3 regions of the Sutcliffiella cohnii genome follow, and region 2 is predicted to be linked to each of the others. Evidence: riboswitches for the same ligand, from Rfam matches in the RefSeq annotation. Region 2 holds a riboswitch; each other region holds the start of a gene.
The links. A riboswitch is a leader RNA that binds a small molecule or an ion and turns the genes downstream of it on or off. The one in region 2 is predicted to bind cyclic di-GMP.

Region 1: another riboswitch for cyclic di-GMP. It lies ahead of BC6307_RS18075 (response regulator); the one in region 2 lies ahead of BC6307_RS02420 (sodium-dependent transporter).
Region 3: another riboswitch for cyclic di-GMP. It lies ahead of BC6307_RS19245 (anti-repressor SinI family protein); the one in region 2 lies ahead of BC6307_RS02420 (sodium-dependent transporter).

Annotation. Positions count from the first base shown of each region.
Region 1 is NZ_CP018866.1:3,589,928-3,596,074, reverse strand. It holds gene BC6307_RS24860 (DUF6011 domain-containing protein) at 1-115, shown strand, start outside; gene BC6307_RS18100 (dUTP diphosphatase) at 136-738, shown strand; gene BC6307_RS18095 (RusA family crossover junction endodeoxyribonuclease) at 728-1,138, shown strand; gene BC6307_RS18090 (hypothetical protein) at 1,310-1,774, shown strand; gene BC6307_RS25580 (hypothetical protein) at 1,868-1,996, shown strand; gene BC6307_RS18085 (IDEAL domain-containing protein) at 1,993-2,343, shown strand; gene BC6307_RS18080 (hypothetical protein) at 2,340-2,570, shown strand; gene BC6307_RS18075 (response regulator) at 2,598-2,954, opposite strand; cyclic di-GMP riboswitch class I at 3,018-3,104, opposite strand; gene BC6307_RS18070 (CBO0543 family protein) at 3,222-3,758, opposite strand; gene BC6307_RS24855 (hypothetical protein) at 3,876-4,052, shown strand; gene BC6307_RS24850 (hypothetical protein) at 4,094-4,261, shown strand; gene BC6307_RS18065 (DUF3954 domain-containing protein) at 4,320-4,490, shown strand; gene BC6307_RS25375 (aspartyl-phosphate phosphatase Spo0E family protein) at 4,498-4,635, opposite strand; gene BC6307_RS18055 (XtrA/YqaO family protein) at 4,889-5,089, shown strand; gene BC6307_RS18050 (PIN-like domain-containing protein) at 5,086-6,147, shown strand, end outside.
Region 2 is NZ_CP018866.1:521,731-527,877, reverse strand. It holds gene BC6307_RS02425 (pyridoxal phosphate-dependent decarboxylase family protein) at 1-1,534, opposite strand, end outside; gene BC6307_RS02420 (sodium-dependent transporter) at 1,563-2,918, opposite strand; cyclic di-GMP riboswitch class I at 3,075-3,159, opposite strand; gene BC6307_RS02415 (MBL fold metallo-hydrolase) at 3,259-4,647, opposite strand; gene BC6307_RS25445 (extracellular solute-binding protein) at 4,737-5,309, opposite strand; gene BC6307_RS25440 (extracellular solute-binding protein) at 5,375-6,049, opposite strand; gene BC6307_RS02400 (carbohydrate ABC transporter permease) at 6,137-6,147, opposite strand, start outside.
Region 3 is NZ_CP018866.1:3,806,003-3,812,149, forward strand. It holds gene smpB (SsrA-binding protein SmpB) at 1-434, opposite strand, end outside; gene rnr (ribonuclease R) at 884-3,250, opposite strand; gene BC6307_RS19240 (alpha/beta hydrolase) at 3,284-4,018, opposite strand; cyclic di-GMP riboswitch class I at 4,425-4,532, shown strand; gene BC6307_RS19245 (anti-repressor SinI family protein) at 4,564-4,701, shown strand; gene BC6307_RS19250 (helix-turn-helix domain-containing protein) at 4,797-5,117, shown strand; gene BC6307_RS19255 (LPXTG cell wall anchor domain-containing protein) at 5,389-6,003, opposite strand; gene sipW (signal peptidase I SipW) at 6,033-6,147, opposite strand, start outside.

The sequences.
Region 1 (6,147 bases), 1.8 Mb from region 2:
GAGCATTGAAAGAGGTATTGGTCCTGTTTGTGAAAAGAAAGCTAAGGAACGCGAAAATGAGCCTCCTGAGGGGCAACTATCCTTCGTTGAAGAGACGGTACTAGTTATTAAATAAACCACGAAAGGTTGGAGACTATGAGTCTAGAAAAAATGTTGGCAACACAAGAGCAACTAGATAACCGAATTATAGCCGAAAAAGGAATCGTTTGGACGGATGAAGAGAGATTCCGAAATACATTAGTTGCACTAGATGTTGAGTTAAGTGAATTTGCTAATGAGGGTCGCTGGTTTAAGGTTTGGAGCGATGATCAAGAGCCAAGAACTAGAGTAGGTCTGAAATCTTATTATGCTGCTCAACAAGGATTAACTAAAAATCCCCTTCTTGAAGAGTATGTGGATGCAGTACATTTCTTTCTCTCACTTGCTAATCAGAAAGGTTGGCAAGAATATTTATATCTACATGAAGAGGCAATACTTGAACTCGAGGAAAAGGGATTTGATGGTGGTATTAATGGCGTGTATTTAGAATTAAAGTCCTTCATTGCAAAAATGTCACATGATAAAAACGAACCTAACTTCTTTCTAACATATTCGAAACATGAATTTTGTTTTAGAACAGCATGGTTTCTCTTTATTGCAATCGGGATGATTCAATTTGGCTTTACATTCGAACAGATTGAGGAAGCATACTCCGCCAAAAACAAAATGAATCATGAGAGACAGGACAATGGCTATTAAACTATCAATTCCTATTGAGCCAATGGGAGCCGTAAGAATGACGGGAAGAGGAAAGTTTGTTAAACCCAATGCCCAAAGGTATCTAGCTTACAAAAGCTTTATCCAGTGGAAAGCCAAACAGCAGTTGAAGGAGAAAACACTACTAGATGGTCCAATAGCAGTAGAAATATGGTTTAAGATGCCAATACCGAAAAGTTGGAGCAAGAAGAAGCAGGTTGCAGCATTAGGAGAATATCACATCAAGAAGCCTGATGCAGACAATTTAGTAAAAGGTGTTTTTGATGCACTTAACAAACTAGCCTGGCATGATGACAATCAGGTATCTAAGGTGACAGCTATTAAACTGTATGGTGAAGTTCCTGGTATTGATATTACTGTTCAGGAGTTGAAAGGAACATGAATGTAATCATATCAGATGTTCGAACTGATTGGATGAAAAAAGAGGACAAGATAATGACATGTATGAACAGATGCTCACTGTATAGTCACTGCTCCAGTCGTTTCGGTACTGATTGCAAAAAGTTAGGTGGCTCGGAGATACCGAAAATAAGGCAAGAAAGAAGGTATAGGTATGCTACAGGGTGTTTGCGTAAAGGCGGATAGTTCAGAGCTCTTGAAGAATGGAGAGAGGTATTACCTCTTTCCGAACGGCCCTGAACATTATTACGTATCTAATTTCCCTAACAAAGGTGCTCACAGAGGTTGTTACCATGCTGAACGGTTTGAAATTGTTGCTAATCAAGAACTACATAAAGAAAAGCTCTATAAAGCACAGCTAGTGTACCGTGAGCAGGGTTACAAAGGAGTAAAGCTAGGAGAATATTTCCTCAGGGTAAAAGGAACACATGCTAATTTTTACAAGGATCCAGAGCTTAGTAGATTAAGAGGTTGTTTCCCATTAGATTGGTTTTCAAACTTTGAAGAAGTTACTCTAAATGATTCTCCTGAAGAAGTTGTAAGCATAGAGGAAGTTGATCTTGAAGAGATATATGTGGAATCAGAGCCAACGGAATATGAACAACTAAGCCTATTTTGAAAGGAAGTGAGTACATGTCTCAGGATAACAACTCACAACTAGAATGGCAGAAGCAAGTGTTACGAGAAGAATTGGTAGAATCGGAGAGTTTCAATGAGCTTAGAAAAAGTATCACTGATAGAGTTAGTCAAACTATGCCAAAACGAAAACGAAGAGGCGCTGCAAGAATGGAAAAGACGTTGGGAAAATGATTTTCCTAAAATGGGGAGGGATGAATCATGAACACGGAAGAAAATTTCATTCTAGAGATAGGTCAACTACAAAAAGGTGACTGGGTAGAACTATCACAGATTAGCCTTGGTTATAATCCAAAGGCTAAAGGGTCAGTAGGATTTGTTTCAGTTGTAAAGGAAGATGAAAATATTGCAAAGGTTGTTTTTCTAAAGCATGGAAATGGATCAAGAATTAGAAGAGTGGAATGGGTTGATATAGAAAACCTCTCCAAAGCAGAACCTTCACTGGAAGAAGTCGATTTACACGTTCTTATCGATATAGCACTTGATATGAACGACCAAGAGTGGTTCATGGAACTAACGGAACGCTTACCAAAGGAGTTGGTTGGCTGGTGAAGATAAAAGCGGAATTAAAAGCAGAACAATATATGGCGTTAGCGGTTGGAGGACTATTACGTGAAGGTATGAGTGTTACTGAAATAACAGCATTTGCTAAAGGATGCGCGGAGAAATTTGAAACTGATAAAAAGGTAGAAAAATTGCTTACTAGTGTTAAAGATAGAGACCCTTCTTACGAAGTTCAGGGCAACTTGATAAAAGCCGATTTTGGTCTAAAGAAATGATTCGAGAGAGTGTGTGCTCTCTCGAAATTAAGAACTAATCTGATCGAGTGTGGATAATAGTTTATCAAAATATGGCTTCACTATAAAACCATTCGCACCAAGACCTTCTGATTCATCAACAAGTGATTCGTAGCTTAGTGAAGAGCAAATAACGACTTTAGAACTTGGATCTTGTTCTTTTATCTTTTTTAGAATTTCTAGTCCACTCATACAAGGTAAAGTAATATCCAATAAAGTTATATCTGGACTAAATTCTTGAAGCTTTTCAATAGCTTCCTGGCCGTTAGAAGCTTCTGCAATTATTTGATAATCACCTTTTTCGACTAGCCTTTTAAGTAATTTGCGCATAAATTTGGAGTCATCAACTATAAGAACTTTTTTCATAAGAACCACCTTTACTAAATTAGGCAAATTAGAAAAGGCAAATATAATTACAGGACATGAATACCTGGCAACCCGGCCGCCATGACAAATAAATGTTTTAGGCCCGTAGCTTTGCGTCTTTTACTTTCGTAAAATTTGCCTCTAATAGTCTATCGACATAAATGTAGAAATTTGTAGAAAAATGTAGAAATAATATCCGTTGCAAGGGATTTAAGAAACCTTTGACCAAAATTGCGACATAAAAAGACCACCGAAAAAGATGGACTCTTATAGAGATTTTGATTTCGTAATTATAAAATCAGTAAATAATTTAACTAGTATTGAAACCAGTAGTAAAGTTAGAAAAGAGTAAAAGTAATTCCAGGTATGGAGTTTGTAGAAGTCAAAATAAACGAATATCGGTATTCCTACAAAAGATAGAATTAAAAAAAATACAGTTGTTGTTATCAAATAAATTTTCCACTTTCCAAATGTCTGATAAAACAAAGTAATTATTACAGGTACAGTCAAAAAATCTACTGCATTCATTGTTTTTAGAGCCGTGATGAATTGGTGTGGATAACTCCACCATCCATAAAAGCTTCCAAGTTCGTTTACTATTCCAACCAAGATAAATGAGAATAGGAAAGCAATGGTGATAATTTGAATTCTTTGCTTATCCATGAAAAGTATTAATAAAACTAAAAATAACAAATTTATTATTACTATAAACCACCACTGCCATGAGAATAAATCGTGGTTTACCCAGTATTCTGTTTCAATTCTATTTGCTTGCTTGTTAAGCTCTTGTAATTGTTCAAACATTTTATAACCTCCTACAATTGAATTATTTCCAATATTGGAATATAAATACATATAATGGAGGAGCAAAAAAAATTAATTAATGCGCAGTTCTAGAAAAAGGTGAAGGAGGAATACTAAGTGATTGGCAAGGTTAAGGTTTGGTATATGACAGAAGAACAACGACTTGAATATATAAAAAAGCATCCAATTAAGCCAACCGAAAGACCAAAGGGGACGTCATACTCTGATTTGAATTCCTACAGTGAAAGAACCAGAATAAGGCATGCTGGGAATCGAAAAAAGAGACGAGCATAAATAAATCCATTACTCACCAAACTGTAAACGAGGTGATAAACATGGATTGGGTTAACAAACTAGAATTAACAGAAATTAAAGTCAAGGTAATCAATATGATACTAAACCAAGAAGATAGGCATTATGAAGAACATCCAGTACAACTTAAAGAGGATTTAATAAAACTGGTAGCAAAGATAGAAGCTCTAGAGCCTACAGTACCAAAATAAAAAAGCCAGGATTTCTCCTGACCCAACCAACTCAATTATAACATTAGGAGGGGTCCTGGTGAACGGAAAATTAACGGCAGAAATAGATCTAACAAATAATAAAAAAATGTATGTGATAAAAGACGGTAGATTAATAGAGCATGACCTTCCTGATTACGGTGAAATATCTGTTGTTGTACTTGGCGGGAAGGTTGATCGTTTAGAAACGACAAACAAGAGAAAGATTTGATTTATTACTAGCTCACTCTTTGCTTCTGATATTTAATTATTAATTTATCAAGTTTTTGACTACATGAAATGGTTCTGTTGTCACCCAAACCGAATTGTGATGCTAAGGTTAACATATTCTTTCTTACGTAATAAATTTTTTTCATTAAATCGTTTAAATTATCGCTATTTTGCATAATAATTATACTCCTTAAAATATACAAAAGTAATGGTGGGAATAGTCCAAAAGAATTATTGCATAACACCTAAGATAAAAGATAGGCATTCGACAAAACTAGTTATTAAAGTACTTTTTATTACAAAATAAGAGTTTTATTGCCTAACGGAATAACCGAGGGCACTAAATGAGCGCAATAGCGTTTGTTTGGTGCTCTTTATTTTATAACTGGAGGTATGGATATGAGATTAGAAAGCATTGAAATTAACCGTAGTACAAATAGATTAGAAATTGATATAATGGAACTAAAAGGAAGTTTCGCCATTGTAATTTGCGATGGCAAGGCGAAGATAACTCATTTACCGGTGCATGGTGAGACAAAGATAATTACTCACCAGGGGAAGGTCAAGAGGGTCAAGTTTGATGAGGGGGAAGAGTTTTGAAAAGTGTTTTTCGAGAGTTTTTTAATAATGAAAAGGTAAATTTCAATAATCTAGATGAATCAGTACTAATTGTTTTCGATACTAACATTTTGTTAAATATTTATAGGTTTTCCGAATCAACACGTAATACATTTCTAGAGGCTTTGGACAAAGTTAAGGAAAATATTTGGATTCCCTATCAGGTTGGTTTAGAATTTCATTTGCACAGGCGCAAGGTAATGGTTGAAATGGATACCATAAAAGACTTAATTATAAACGACGTCAATAATGAAACAGAAACGTTTTTAAAAGCCATAAAGTCTTCATTAGACAAGTACCCGATTAAAAGTACAGATGGGACAGAAGTAAGAAAGAAAATATTGGAGAAATTTAATGAGGAAATAAGAAAAGTCGCAACAAGTTTTAATCAAAACGAAATAATCGAATTGGATAATTTGATAAATAAGAATGATGACAAGATGTTAGAATTGGCAGAGTTGTTTGAAGGGAAAGTTGGAGAACCTTTCTCCCAAGAAAAGATTGATGAGATATGCAAAGAAGGAGAGGTTAGATATGAAGAAGAAATACCTCCTGGATATAAAGATAAAACAAAAAAAGAGATGACCAGGTATAATAACTTAAAGTTTGAAAATAAATACGGCGATTTAATAGCTTGGAAACAAGTTTTAGAGAAGGCAAAAAGCGATAAAAAAAGGTTAGTAATTTTTATTACAGGGGATGTAAAGCCTGATTGGTGGTATGAAATAAAAGGAAAAAAAATTGGTGCTAGAGCAGAACTGAAAAATGAGATGTTAAGAGAAGCAGGTTCTGATTTAATACTGATGAACATCAATAAATTCTTAAAGGAAACTAGTACAAAAATTAATTTAGATTTAGTAGAAACGACGAACTCTGAAGAAAATAATAGAATAAGTTTAAGAAAGAAGTCCGGCTATCGCTTTAAGGACTATAAAAAGATTCAAGAATTATTAAATGCTTTACAAATGAATTCTGAAGATAAATCTTATAACACAAAAGCTCTTGAAGGAATAATAAATGATATAAAATATCAAGTTGAT
Region 2 (6,147 bases):
TAAAAAACTTATGAGCATAAATAGAAACATTTTTATTAGAATTTGCCGCGACTACTTGACGTTGCTTTTTCGTATTTCCGAAGAAAACATGCTCCCTAGCTATGCCTATTAGTTCAGCAAACTCTTCATTATAATGATTAATTTCATTAATTTCTTCCAAAGTTAACATACCGTTCAACTCTTCCTTCCAGCGGCTATTAGTAGGATAGAATCGGAATGTCGTAATTGGTGATACTTCATTTGTTATTTCAACATTGTTAAATGCTAATTTAAGAGTTTTTCTAAACCGTAAATTTACTTCAATATAATTAGCTAATAAACGTTGATACCCTTCCATTCCGAGCGCTAATAAGGAAGCGTATATGGAGATAGCACTACCCATTCGAGAACATTCTAGCGTATAACTTGTATGATAACTTCCGTAACCTCGATTGCCAACGTAAGGGGTTTCTGATGCATCTAAATCTACATATTGTAAATTATTTTTATCTTTTATTAAGAAAAGACTCGTGATGTAAGGAGTTTGACCTAGTTTATGAAAATCAAATACCATGCTGTCTGCTAAATAAACTTTACTAAACTTCGTATGATAGTTTTGTAACACATGTAAAACATCACTATGTAAATTTAGCGGATTTGACTCAAATGAATATTGGTTGAAGAACGTATACATTCCCCCCATCGCCGTATCCGCATGAATATAAATTGGCTGAAGATCGTATTCTTTTTCCAACTGTGTCGTAATTTCTTTTATCCCTTCGATGTTATCAATGCCAAACGTATCTGTCGTCCCCATCGTTGCTAACACATATAAAGGTATTCCACCGAATTGAATGATTTCTTCCATTTTCTCCTTCAAGTCATCCAAATTCATCGAATGGTCATCATTAACTTTTACACGAATCATATTATTAATGCCGATACCTGTTGCCTCGACAGACTTATAGAGACTATAGTGAGATAACTCTGAACAGAAACAATATAAATTGTTCGGTACCCCTATTTTATTGGACTGTGGAAAGCGCCTAGTTATGGCAAGTCGTAATGAGTTGAATACCGCACCTTGGCCCCCCCACGTCGTATAGCCAGCACTTTCGTTCGAGTCGTAACCAACTACTTTAGATAACATACTCGTAATCTTCACTTCTGCACTAGCTGCTGCTGGACCTTCGACATCCCATAAGCTATTACCGTTCGTTAGAACCATTACTAAATTTCCAATAATACTAGCGATGTTTGGAAGTGGTGCAGCATTCGCTACATAACTACTATTTACAAAACGATGTCCTTTAACAAGCTCTAACAGCTCGTCAATCGTATTTTCCATTGATAAGCCCGCACTCGGTACCGATGAATGTTCCATAAGACGATTATAATAATCCTCACTGTAAACCGGCATTTCACCTAGTGTTAACTTAGAAGGATCTTTTAGTTCATCTATTTTTGATAGAATCGTTTGAACATAGTTTCCTAATTCCTCTCTCTGTTTCTCGTTTCCGTCCACACTTGGAAACAACTGTTGAAGTTCACTCATTGTTGTCATATTTTTTACCCCCATTTATTTAAAAGAACCACTTTAATACACCAATAACATCTAAGAACACAATAATAATGGCAACAGGTGTAAAATATTTCAATAAATAATACCAAACGTTAAAAATACTAGCTCTTATATTAGATCCTGCTCGCAATTCATCCATCAATTCACTTTTCGATACTTTTAATGGAATAAAAATTGCTAGGAGTAACGCTCCTAACGGCATTAATATGTTACTAACGGTAAAGTCGAACAGATCAAAAAATGTTTTATCAAAAATAGTTACATCTGCCATCACTCCATACGATAAACAGGAAGGAATACCAACGATAAAAATAAGTATTCCAACAAGCCATGTTGTTTTTTTCCTTTTGCTATTATCTTTTTTCGTAAAAGCAGCCACAATAATTTCAATCATAGAAAATGCCGATGTTAAGGCAGCAAATAAAAATAAAACTAAAAAGGCAAGAAAGAAAAACATTCCTAACGGTAACTGTGAAAACACCGCCGGTAATACAGCAAAAATTAAAACCGGTCCTGCATCTGGTTCCAATCCGAACGAAAATACACCTGGAAAAATAGCTAGTCCCGCTAAAAGAGCAATCACAATATTAATGATAACGATAGATAATGCTGAAAACGGAATATTTTGTGTTTTAGGTAAATAAGAAGCATATGTCACCATGACGGATACCCCTAAAGAAAGGGTAAAAAACGCCTGGCCAAGTGCGAATAAAATACTTTCTGACGTTAGTTTAGAAAAATCAGGAATCAGTAAAAATTTCACACCTTCCAACGCTCCATCTAAACTAAGGGAGCGAAAGACGATGACGATAAATAATACGAGTAAGGCTGGCATCATTATTTTACTAGCCTTTTCAATTCCTTTTTGAACACCTTGTGATACAACAAGTATCGTAATAAACATAAATAATAGTTGGCCTAATAGAGTCCAAAACGGCTTAGAAATTACTTGACCAAAAAGTGGTCCGTATTCAGCTTGAGATAGACCGTTCAAACCGCCTGCGAAAACTTCTATTATGTATAGAATGATCCAGCCCCCAACAACACTATAAAAGGACAATAGTAAAAAGCTAGTGAACACACCTAGTTTTCCGATCACATTCCATTTTGAATTTGGGGCAAGCTTCGTATAAGTCGAAACTGCATCACTTTGAGCTTTACGACCAATTACAAATTCTCCGACTAAAAGTGGCAATCCTAGAAATAACGTAAATAATAAAAAGACTAGTAGAAATGCTCCTCCTCCACCAGTACCCGCTACATAAGGGAACTTCCAAATTGCCCCTAAACCAATTGCTGAGCCAGCAGCGGCCCAAATAAAACCAATTTTTGTTTTCCAATGCTCTTGTTGTGTCAATTACTTTACCTTCTTCCTTTAAAACATTAAACAGCGATAGATACCATTCTATTAAAATACTACGGATACTCCTTGATATAAAATCATAAAAAAATGCCCACCTAAATAAGGTGGACATTGATGATTAGCAGATCAAAAATAAGTATATCCAGCCTGTTCGGTAACCCGGCGACCTTAGAGGTATCTCCTTAGGCCCGTAGCTTTGCGTCTCCACTTTTCAATGGATTTGCCATTATCGTAGGTATCTTCTTTTTTGCACCATTAAGTATAACATAAGTATAATCGGCATGTTGACAAATATGTTTATAAGTCTTTAGAACTAAAATAAGCATCTTTACCGTTACTTATTAACTATATCACCTATTTCGTATACTTCCCCATAAGCCGGTAAGAGCTGTTGCCCATTCTTTGGTTTCAATCTTTCAGGATAAAAGCTATGAAGGGGTATGAGTACTTTTGGGTCAAGTTCATCAACAATATACTTTAAATGCTGAGGTAACGCATGCCCTCCTGAACTTACTTCTACTCTTTCTAAAGAAAGTAGTGATAATATTTTCTCTAGATTATGGAATGCCGGGTCATAATCACCTAAAGGAACGCCGTTGGAGTGGATGTATACTCCATTTTCAACGTGTAGATCAAATAATTCTATTATATTCTCATAACTGTTTTGAACGAAATATCTGCTTGGATTCTCATTAATTTTTTCTTTATTTATGAGTGGATATTTTTCCAACAATAGTTTTTGCCAATCGAGCAGCTTGTTTTCTCTTATCATAGTTTTTAGCTCTTCTGATTCGAATATGTAAAAGTGACATTGTGGTAAAAAAGTATGAGCAAGTTGCGCTGTTTTTATTTCTAAAACCACTTTTCTTTTAGCCTCTTCTCCTGCTTTACACATACCGTTAATGCGTTCCATATTTCGATGGTAAATATTAAAAATACCAATACCCTCTGACTCTTTTAACATTTGTGCAACATTAATTTGTAGCTTCGTTTCCGTAAGGAGTTTATCTGGCAATTCATTGTTACTGACTAAAAGATGTTCCGCTAATTCCTCTTCACTTTTTAATGTTGTTCCTTCGATAATAACTGCATCATACCTTAATTCTTTTGCCTTTTGTAAAAACTCCTCCATCACCTCTGGTGAAGAGCCGTGCAATCTAAAATCACCTGTATAAATAATTTTTGCATCAGGAGTTTCTAGATGAAATGCGCACGCCCCGATAACATCATGATCAACAGAAAGAGGTGTTACTTTTATTTCTCCTATATGAAAAGATTGATCGTACTCACAAGATTGGTACGACCTTACACCAGGTACACCTTCCCCGATTAATTGTAACTGATTATATAGATTTCGAGATTGTTCCGTCATATAAACTGGAATAGAAGGATCAATACATCCGATAGCTCCCATATGATCTAAATGCAAATGAGATATTAAAACAGCTGTTTTTCCCTCATATTCTTCCGCTGAAATAACATTATCACTTACTAAGTGCTCCTTATTGTATATTCCTTCAATTTTCGGTATCATACGTAGCTTTAAGTAGTCTCGAACTATCGCACTATTGCGCACCTTCACTTGTCCGTCAAAAATAGCTGTCCTCGGGTCAAACGTTAATCCAAAGTCAAAAATAACACGCGATTGCCCGTATTGTAATTGAATAATGGTACCGCCAATTGTTTTTAATCCACCAAAAAATTGAATCAACGTTTTACTCATTCTTCGACATCCTTTTCTTTTATGTAATTGTATTCGAAAAAAGAGGGTGTCCCACTTATCATTGGGACACCTTCTATTATATGTTTTTATTAGTTTCCTAACTCGCGATCCGCTGCTTTTTCCGCAGCTTCTAATCCTTCTTCCACTGTTAGTTCACCTAGGAACACTCTGTCGATTTCTTTTGCAACAGAATTTTTCAATCCATAAGCACCGACAATACGTGGGTCGAAGAAGCCTGCATCAAATTGCTGTTCTCCTACGCCATATTCCGGATTTTCGTCTGTATATTGCTTCCATTCACTACTTTCTAAAGCCGAGTAACGTACTGGTAAGTAACCAGATTGCATTGCCCAATATGTTGTGTTTTCTGTATTAATTAAAAATTTCATGTACTCAAATGCTGCTTTCTTTTCTTCATCAGAAGCACTAGCGAAAATAGAAACGTTTGTCCCAGCAAATGGCGTTGCTGCCCAATTAATGCCGTTTTCTTCAGCTGGAGCTGCCACATAAGGGATACCTGCAGAAGAACCGATATATAAAGCAACATCTCCACGAGTAAACGGACCAGACATATATCCGTCCTCACCTGCTGTACGAGCGACACCGTCTAGAATCATATTATTAACAAATTCTAATGCTTCTTTTCCTTCTGAGGAATTCATTTTAAATTCTCCAGTTGCTTCATCAAAGTATACACCACCAGCTTGGTGTACCCATTGGTTAAATTCTAATGAAACAGAGGTCCAATTACTTTACGACCTTCATTGTCAAACGTTAATTTCTCAGACGCGTCACGTAGCTCTTCCCACGTTGTTGGTGGTTCAATTCCAGCTTCTTCTAAGTAATCTACGTTATAGAACATAATACGAGTACTTTTGTTAAAAGGTAAACCGTAATACTTGCCATCCCATACGTTCGCTTCACGGAAAACTTCTACAATATCAGTTAATTCTGCTTCACTCATGCCAACTTCTTGATCATTTATTAATGGTGTTAAATCAGCAACTAAATCATTTTGAATATATTCCGTAATCCAATCCTCGTAAGCTTGAGTTAAAACTGGTAAATTATTTGCTCTTGCAGCAGCCATATTTTTCGTAGAAAGGTCACTGTAGCTTCCTTGATTCACAAGCTTTACCGTAATATTTTTTTCGTTTGATTCATTAAAATCATTCGTAATTTTCGTTAAAGCTTCTTCATGTCCTCCACTCATTGCATGCCAAAATTCAATTTCAATCGGAGACGCTTCCGCTTCCTTTTTCTCTTCTGTATTTGAATTATTGTTAGAATCATTATTCGTATTTTCGTTGCCACTTGTGGTATTACTCTCATTTCCACAAGCAGCTAATATTGTAATAAATAATATTGCAATCATCGTCATTATTAATTTTTTCATTTTCATCGTATTTCCTCCTCTTTACTAGTTAATAGAATTCGAATTGTGTGAACCTTTTACTTTAGGACCACCCCCTAAAAGCATTCTCTTCTGTTATCCTTTAA
Region 3 (6,147 bases), 1.6 Mb from region 2:
ATATCACGTTTTGCTTCTTTACGTTTTAAGTCTTCACGTTTGTCATATTTCTTTTTCCCTTTACCTAAACCTAAAAGTAGTTTGGCAAATCCATTTTTCAAGTACACTTTAAGTGGTACGAGTGTGTATCCTTCTTCTTTCGTCATCCCAATAAGTTTGCTAATCTCTTTACGATGAAGAAGTAGTTTTCGTGTCCGTAATGGCTCGTGATTGTAACGGTTACCTTGCTCATAAGGGCTAACATGCATGTTGTGCAAGAACACTTCACCGTTTTGAACACGTGCAAAAGAATCTTTTAAATTCACACGGCCAGCACGAATTGATTTAATTTCTGTACCTTGCAATACCATTCCTGTTTCATATGTCTCTTCAATGAAATAATCATGATATGCTTTTTTGTTTTGGCTTAACGTCTTTCCATGTCCTTTTGGCATCGCGTTTCCCCTTCCTTTTGTAATGAACATTTTACCAAAAATGAGGGGTGGATACAAGGAGTAAGGTAGTTTTGTAGTTATTGTATAGCGGGTGGTGCGTTTTTTATATGAAAGGGGTGTTTTAATTAATACTGTAGGCATTTTATTTAGTGTTGGGCTCTGGTTTAGTTATCATCTGTTGTTTTATTTATCATGGAGCTGAGTTTATTTATCACCGGGCTCGGTTTATTTATCACCAACGCTGATTTATTTATCACCTAACCCGTTTTATTTATCACCAACGCTAATTTATTTATCACTGAACACAGCTTATTTATCACCCACGCTAATTTATTTATCACCCACGCCGGTTTATTTATCACCGCGCCCCAGTTATTTATCACCACGCACCGTTATTACCCCCTAAAATCGATAAAAGCCCACCATTAACGGCGGGCTGCAATATTCCATTATCGCTTCTTTTTCTTTTTACGTTTTGCTTTTGGGGCATTTTCGTAATGTTTTTTCTCAGTTTTCTTCTTTTTATTCGGTGATTGGGTAGACCATCCTATTTCAAAGGTGTAGTCATCAACGTCTTTATCACGTTTTCGTTTTTGGCTACGTCCTTTCGGTGGTTTACCTGCATCACTTTTTATAACGCGAGGTGCGTCTTTACTTAATGTTCGGCGAGTTCCTTTCATGCCAACTACTTCAAAATCAATGGAGCGTTCATCTTTATCGACATTAACGACGCGAATCGTAATCTCATCACCGATTCGATATACTTTCCCTGTACGCTCCCCGATCATTGCATAATGACGTTCGTCGTACGAATAGTAATCGTCTGTTAAGTAGCTTACGTGAACGAGCCCTTCAATTGTATTTGGCAGTTCCACGAACATACCGAAGTTTGTAACAGAGCTAATAATACCGTCGTATTCTTCGCCGATCTTATCTAACATATACTCCGCTTTCTTCAGCTCATCTGTTTCTCTTTCCGCATCTACTGCTCGACGTTCGCGGTTAGACGTATGCTCGGCAATTTCCGGTAACTTTTCTTTCCACTTCGCTTGCGTATCTTCGTCTATTTTTCCTTCAATTAAATAAGTGCGGATTAAACGATGCACGATTAAATCTGGATAACGACGAATTGGTGAAGTGAAATGAGTGTAATACTCTGTTGATAGCCCAAAGTGGCCTAAGCTTTCTTCGTCATATTTCGCTTGCTTCATGGAACGAAGCATGACAGTTGAAACAACCATTTCTTCTGGCTTTCCTTGAACCGCTTCGATAATTTCTTGAAGTGCTCGTGGATGTACAGAGTTACCTTTTCCTTTTACGACATATCCAAAATTCGTAATAAACTCGAAGAAACGTTGTAGCTTTTCTTCTTTCGGATCTTCATGGACACGGTAAATGAATGGGACGTTTAACCAATGGAAATGCTCAGCAATCGTTTCGTTCGCTGCTAGCATGAACTCCTCAATTAAACGCTCCGCAACTGAACGCTCACGGAGCACGACATCAGTTGGGTTTCCTTCCTTATCGACTAGAACTTTCGCTTCTTTAAAGTCAAAATCGATTGCACCACGTGTCATCCGTTTAGTACGAAGAATTTCAGCTAGTCTTTCCATTTCTTCAAACATCGGCACTAAACTTTCGTAACGAGAACGTGTTTCTTCGTCTTTATCAACGAGAATTTTGTTCACATCTGTATACGTCATTCGTTCCGTTGTTTTTATCACACTTTGGAAAATTTCATGCTTAACTACTTCACCTGAAGGGTTTATTTCCATTTCACATGATAACGTTAAGCGATTTACTTTTGGATTTAAAGAACAAATACCATTGGATAAGCGATGCGGTATCATCGGAATAACTCGGTCTACTAAATAAACACTTGTACCACGGTCTAACGCTTCTTTATCAATAGGGGAATCTTCTGTTACGTAATAAGAAACATCGGCAATGTGTACACCTAATTTATAATTTCCGTTATCTAATTGCATTACCGTTACAGCATCATCTAAATCTTTCGCATCAGCACCGTCAATCGTAACGATCACTTCGTCACGAAGATCGCGGCGGCCTTTCATATCTTCTTCGCTAATTTCGTCTGGTACAGCAATCGCTTGGTCCAGCGCTTCTTTCGGAAAATCACCAGGTAATCCGTGCTTATGAATAACGGAGAGAATATCAACACCAGGATCATTTTTATGCCCAAGTATTTCAACTACTTCTCCTTCCGCACTTAAACGTCCTTCTGGATACGTTGTAATTTTCACGACAACTTTATGACCTTCTACCGCTCCACCTGTTGCTTCCTTCGGTATAAAAATATCACTCGTTACCTTTTTATCATCAGGAATAACGAAACCGAAATTTTTGCTTTCTGTATATGTACCGACTATTTGCTTCACACTACGTTCTACAATCCGAATAACGGTTCCTTCTTGTCGAGAACCACCTTCTGCACGCTTGTTCACTCGTACGAGAACGATATCTCCGTGCATCGCATTATTTAGCTCTGTCGGTGGAATAAACACATCCTCTAAATCAGCTTCTTCCGGTACAACGAAAGCGAACCCTTTTGAATGGCCAACTACTTTACCACGAACAAGGTTCATTTTTTCTGGTAACCCGTAACGATTACTTCTCGTACGAACAACTAACCCCTGTTCTTCCATTTGCACTAACGCTTTGACAAACGTTTTAAATTCCTCTGAATCTTCTATTCCGAATGCACTTTCTAACTCACCCGTAGTTAACGGCTTATAGGCCTCTTCTTTCATATAGGAAAGAAGCCGCTCTATATGTTCTTGAATCATTTCTTCCATTTCCCATCCCTCCTTTTAATTGTCTAATACACCTTACCAATCTAATGACTCTAAAAATTCATAAACATCTTCATGTAGTTGTTCACGCTCTTTATCTAGCGTAATGACATGACCTGATTCTTCATACCATTTTATTTTCTTATTGTCTGCCTCCACTGCATTGTAAATAATGTTCGCACTGTCTGTATTAATCATTTTATCGTGGCGTGCTTGAACTACAAATGTTGGCGAGTAAATCATATCGACATTGTCACGAACGTCAGCGATTAATGCTTGTAGCTCTTTTAACGTATTCATCGGAGCAAAAGCCTTCATTTCTTGTTCAATCTGTTCTGGTGTTTTTCCTTCTCTTCGCTTCCATTCACGAGCATACGCTAAAACACCTTCATACATTACTTCTTCACTTTTTATATACATTGGTGCGCACATTGGGACAATACCCTTAATAGGTACAGTGTAACCTAATTTAAGAGAAAATACGCCTCCAAGAGACAAACCAACAGCTGCAATTTGCTCATGACCCTTATCTTTTAAAAACTGATAAGCTTCCATTACATCTTGCCACCAATCTTCCGGGCCTGTATGAACAAGTTCTTCTGGCGGAACACCATGTCCTTTATATTGTGGTGCATGACATGTATAACCTCTTGTTTCTAAAAATCGGCCTAACATGCGAACATCGGCTGAATTTCCTGTAAATCCGTGTAATAGTAAAACCGCTCGTTCCCCGCCTTCAAACGTGAACGGTTCTGGTAACTTCACTTTCATTGGGACATCCCTCACTCTTTATTATTATGTATAGTATGCTCAACCATTTATAAGTAAAAATTTATCCTATCCAAAAAGAATATATTACCATAAAACGTTTTGTTACGCATGAAATATGGTGCTAAACGAATTACTAGTAAAAAAGTAACAGCTTCGCAATCCTATTTATTTTTATGTGGGTAACAATTTGCCTAACTTTAAGTTTCAGACTATTTCGACAAAAGTGGATAAAATTATTTTTCTCCTTTTTAGTAAAAAATTAACATTTAATTCCTCTAATCGTTATCATATCAAGCTTTAGAGAGATTTATCACTTTTTTACTACTTCGACATGTATCTTCAACATCTTTAATATGGTTGTTTTATAATAACTTTGGACATATAGAAAAAGTAGTGCGACTATTGATTCAGTCAAAGGCAAACTTATTGAAAAATAAGGACGCAAAGTCAACAGGTCTACGGGAGATAAACAAAGAAAGAGAAAAAAATCTGCTATGATGGCTGGACTGCCTGGGATACTGATTGTATTTTAGGAGGGAAAAAGTATGGGGAATGGGGTACTAGAAATGACTGAGAATCTAGATAAAGAGTGGATTGAACTAATATCATCTGCGTTAGAATTCGGCATTAGCGTGGAAGAAATTAGAGAGTTTTTACATAACTATCCGAACACCTCTCTTTAGTTCGTATAGTTTTATTTTTGTTTGAAATATCAAACAACACCTTCGATATATGATATAATAGAAAAAGTTAGAGATAGAGAAAGAAGGTGACTACTGTGATCGGCGAGCGCATCAAAAAAATTCGTGAAGAAAAGAAATTATCCATGTCAGAACTAGCAGAGCGTGCAGGGGTTGCTAAATCTTATTTAAGTTCCATCGAACGTAACTTACAATCGAACCCATCTGTACAGTTTTTAGAAAAGGTTTCAGCAGTTTTAGGCGTATCCGTCAACAGCCTTCTACATGAAGAAGTAGACGAAGGAGCCATCGATTCAGAGTGGGCTAACCTAGTAAAAGAAGCTATGAATTCAGGTGTATCAAAAGATGAATTCAAAGAATGGCTAGAATTTAATAAATGGAAAGCAAGCCAAAAATAAAAGCGTCGATAGCAAAATGCATCGGCGCTTTATTATATGACTCGGTCGATTTTATAGCTCTTTACATAAAGAGTAAGCTGTTTCTTTCTTTCGTATTTAGTTGGTTGATGACATAATGCTACGTATTCCTTTTGAGAAGTTAAGTCTGTTGAACAAGTTGGACAGATCCATCGGGAGAATTCTGAGCTGGAGTAGGATGGTTTCGTGCAGGTTGGGCAGGTTTTGGTGTACACCTTAATTTCTCTCCTTTAAAAGAAATAACTTTAAAAATTTATTTATATTGCATTTTTCGTTTTTTTCTATTACTTATTATTAATATAAATGTACCTATAGTTAAAATAATGACACCAATTAAAATAATATCTAAAATGTTTGTAGCTGTTTTAGGTAACTTTACACCATCCACAGGGCTAACTCCTCCAAGTGTACCTTCTGCATAAAACTTAAATTCTACTATAGATGCTAAACCTTGATACTCATTTCCCTTTTCATATGGAAACTCCACTTTAAATAACAATTCATCCTTTCCACCTGATACAATTTCTCTTGGATTTAACGCTTTAAAATCTTCAAGACTACCATTAAAAATCTGTCCACTTTTATCTGAAATAGATAAAATAAGAGCATTATAAAATTTTTCAGAACCTGAAACTAAACTTGCGGACGAAAGATATTTAAAATCTTTCGTACCGCTATTTGTTACTACTAAACTTCTTTCTGCCCAATCTCCTGGTTTCATGTTATCTAATTCAAAAAGTATTTTTTCGGGTGAAGTCCTTATATCTATTTCATTTTCATTAGAGTCAGCAAGAACAGAAGAAGTAGCCGATTGTATTATTAGTATTAGTAAAGCACTATACATGATAAGTTTTACTATAGCATTCATACCGTTTCTCCCTTCCCTTAAGGGCTTAACTAAACTTTTGGCGGTGTATCCTCAATTGGAACAGTTAGTTGTTTACTATTTTTCTCGATCTCATTTATTGCACTCTTAATTGTTAAACCAGCATAAAGTACGAGTAATATACCT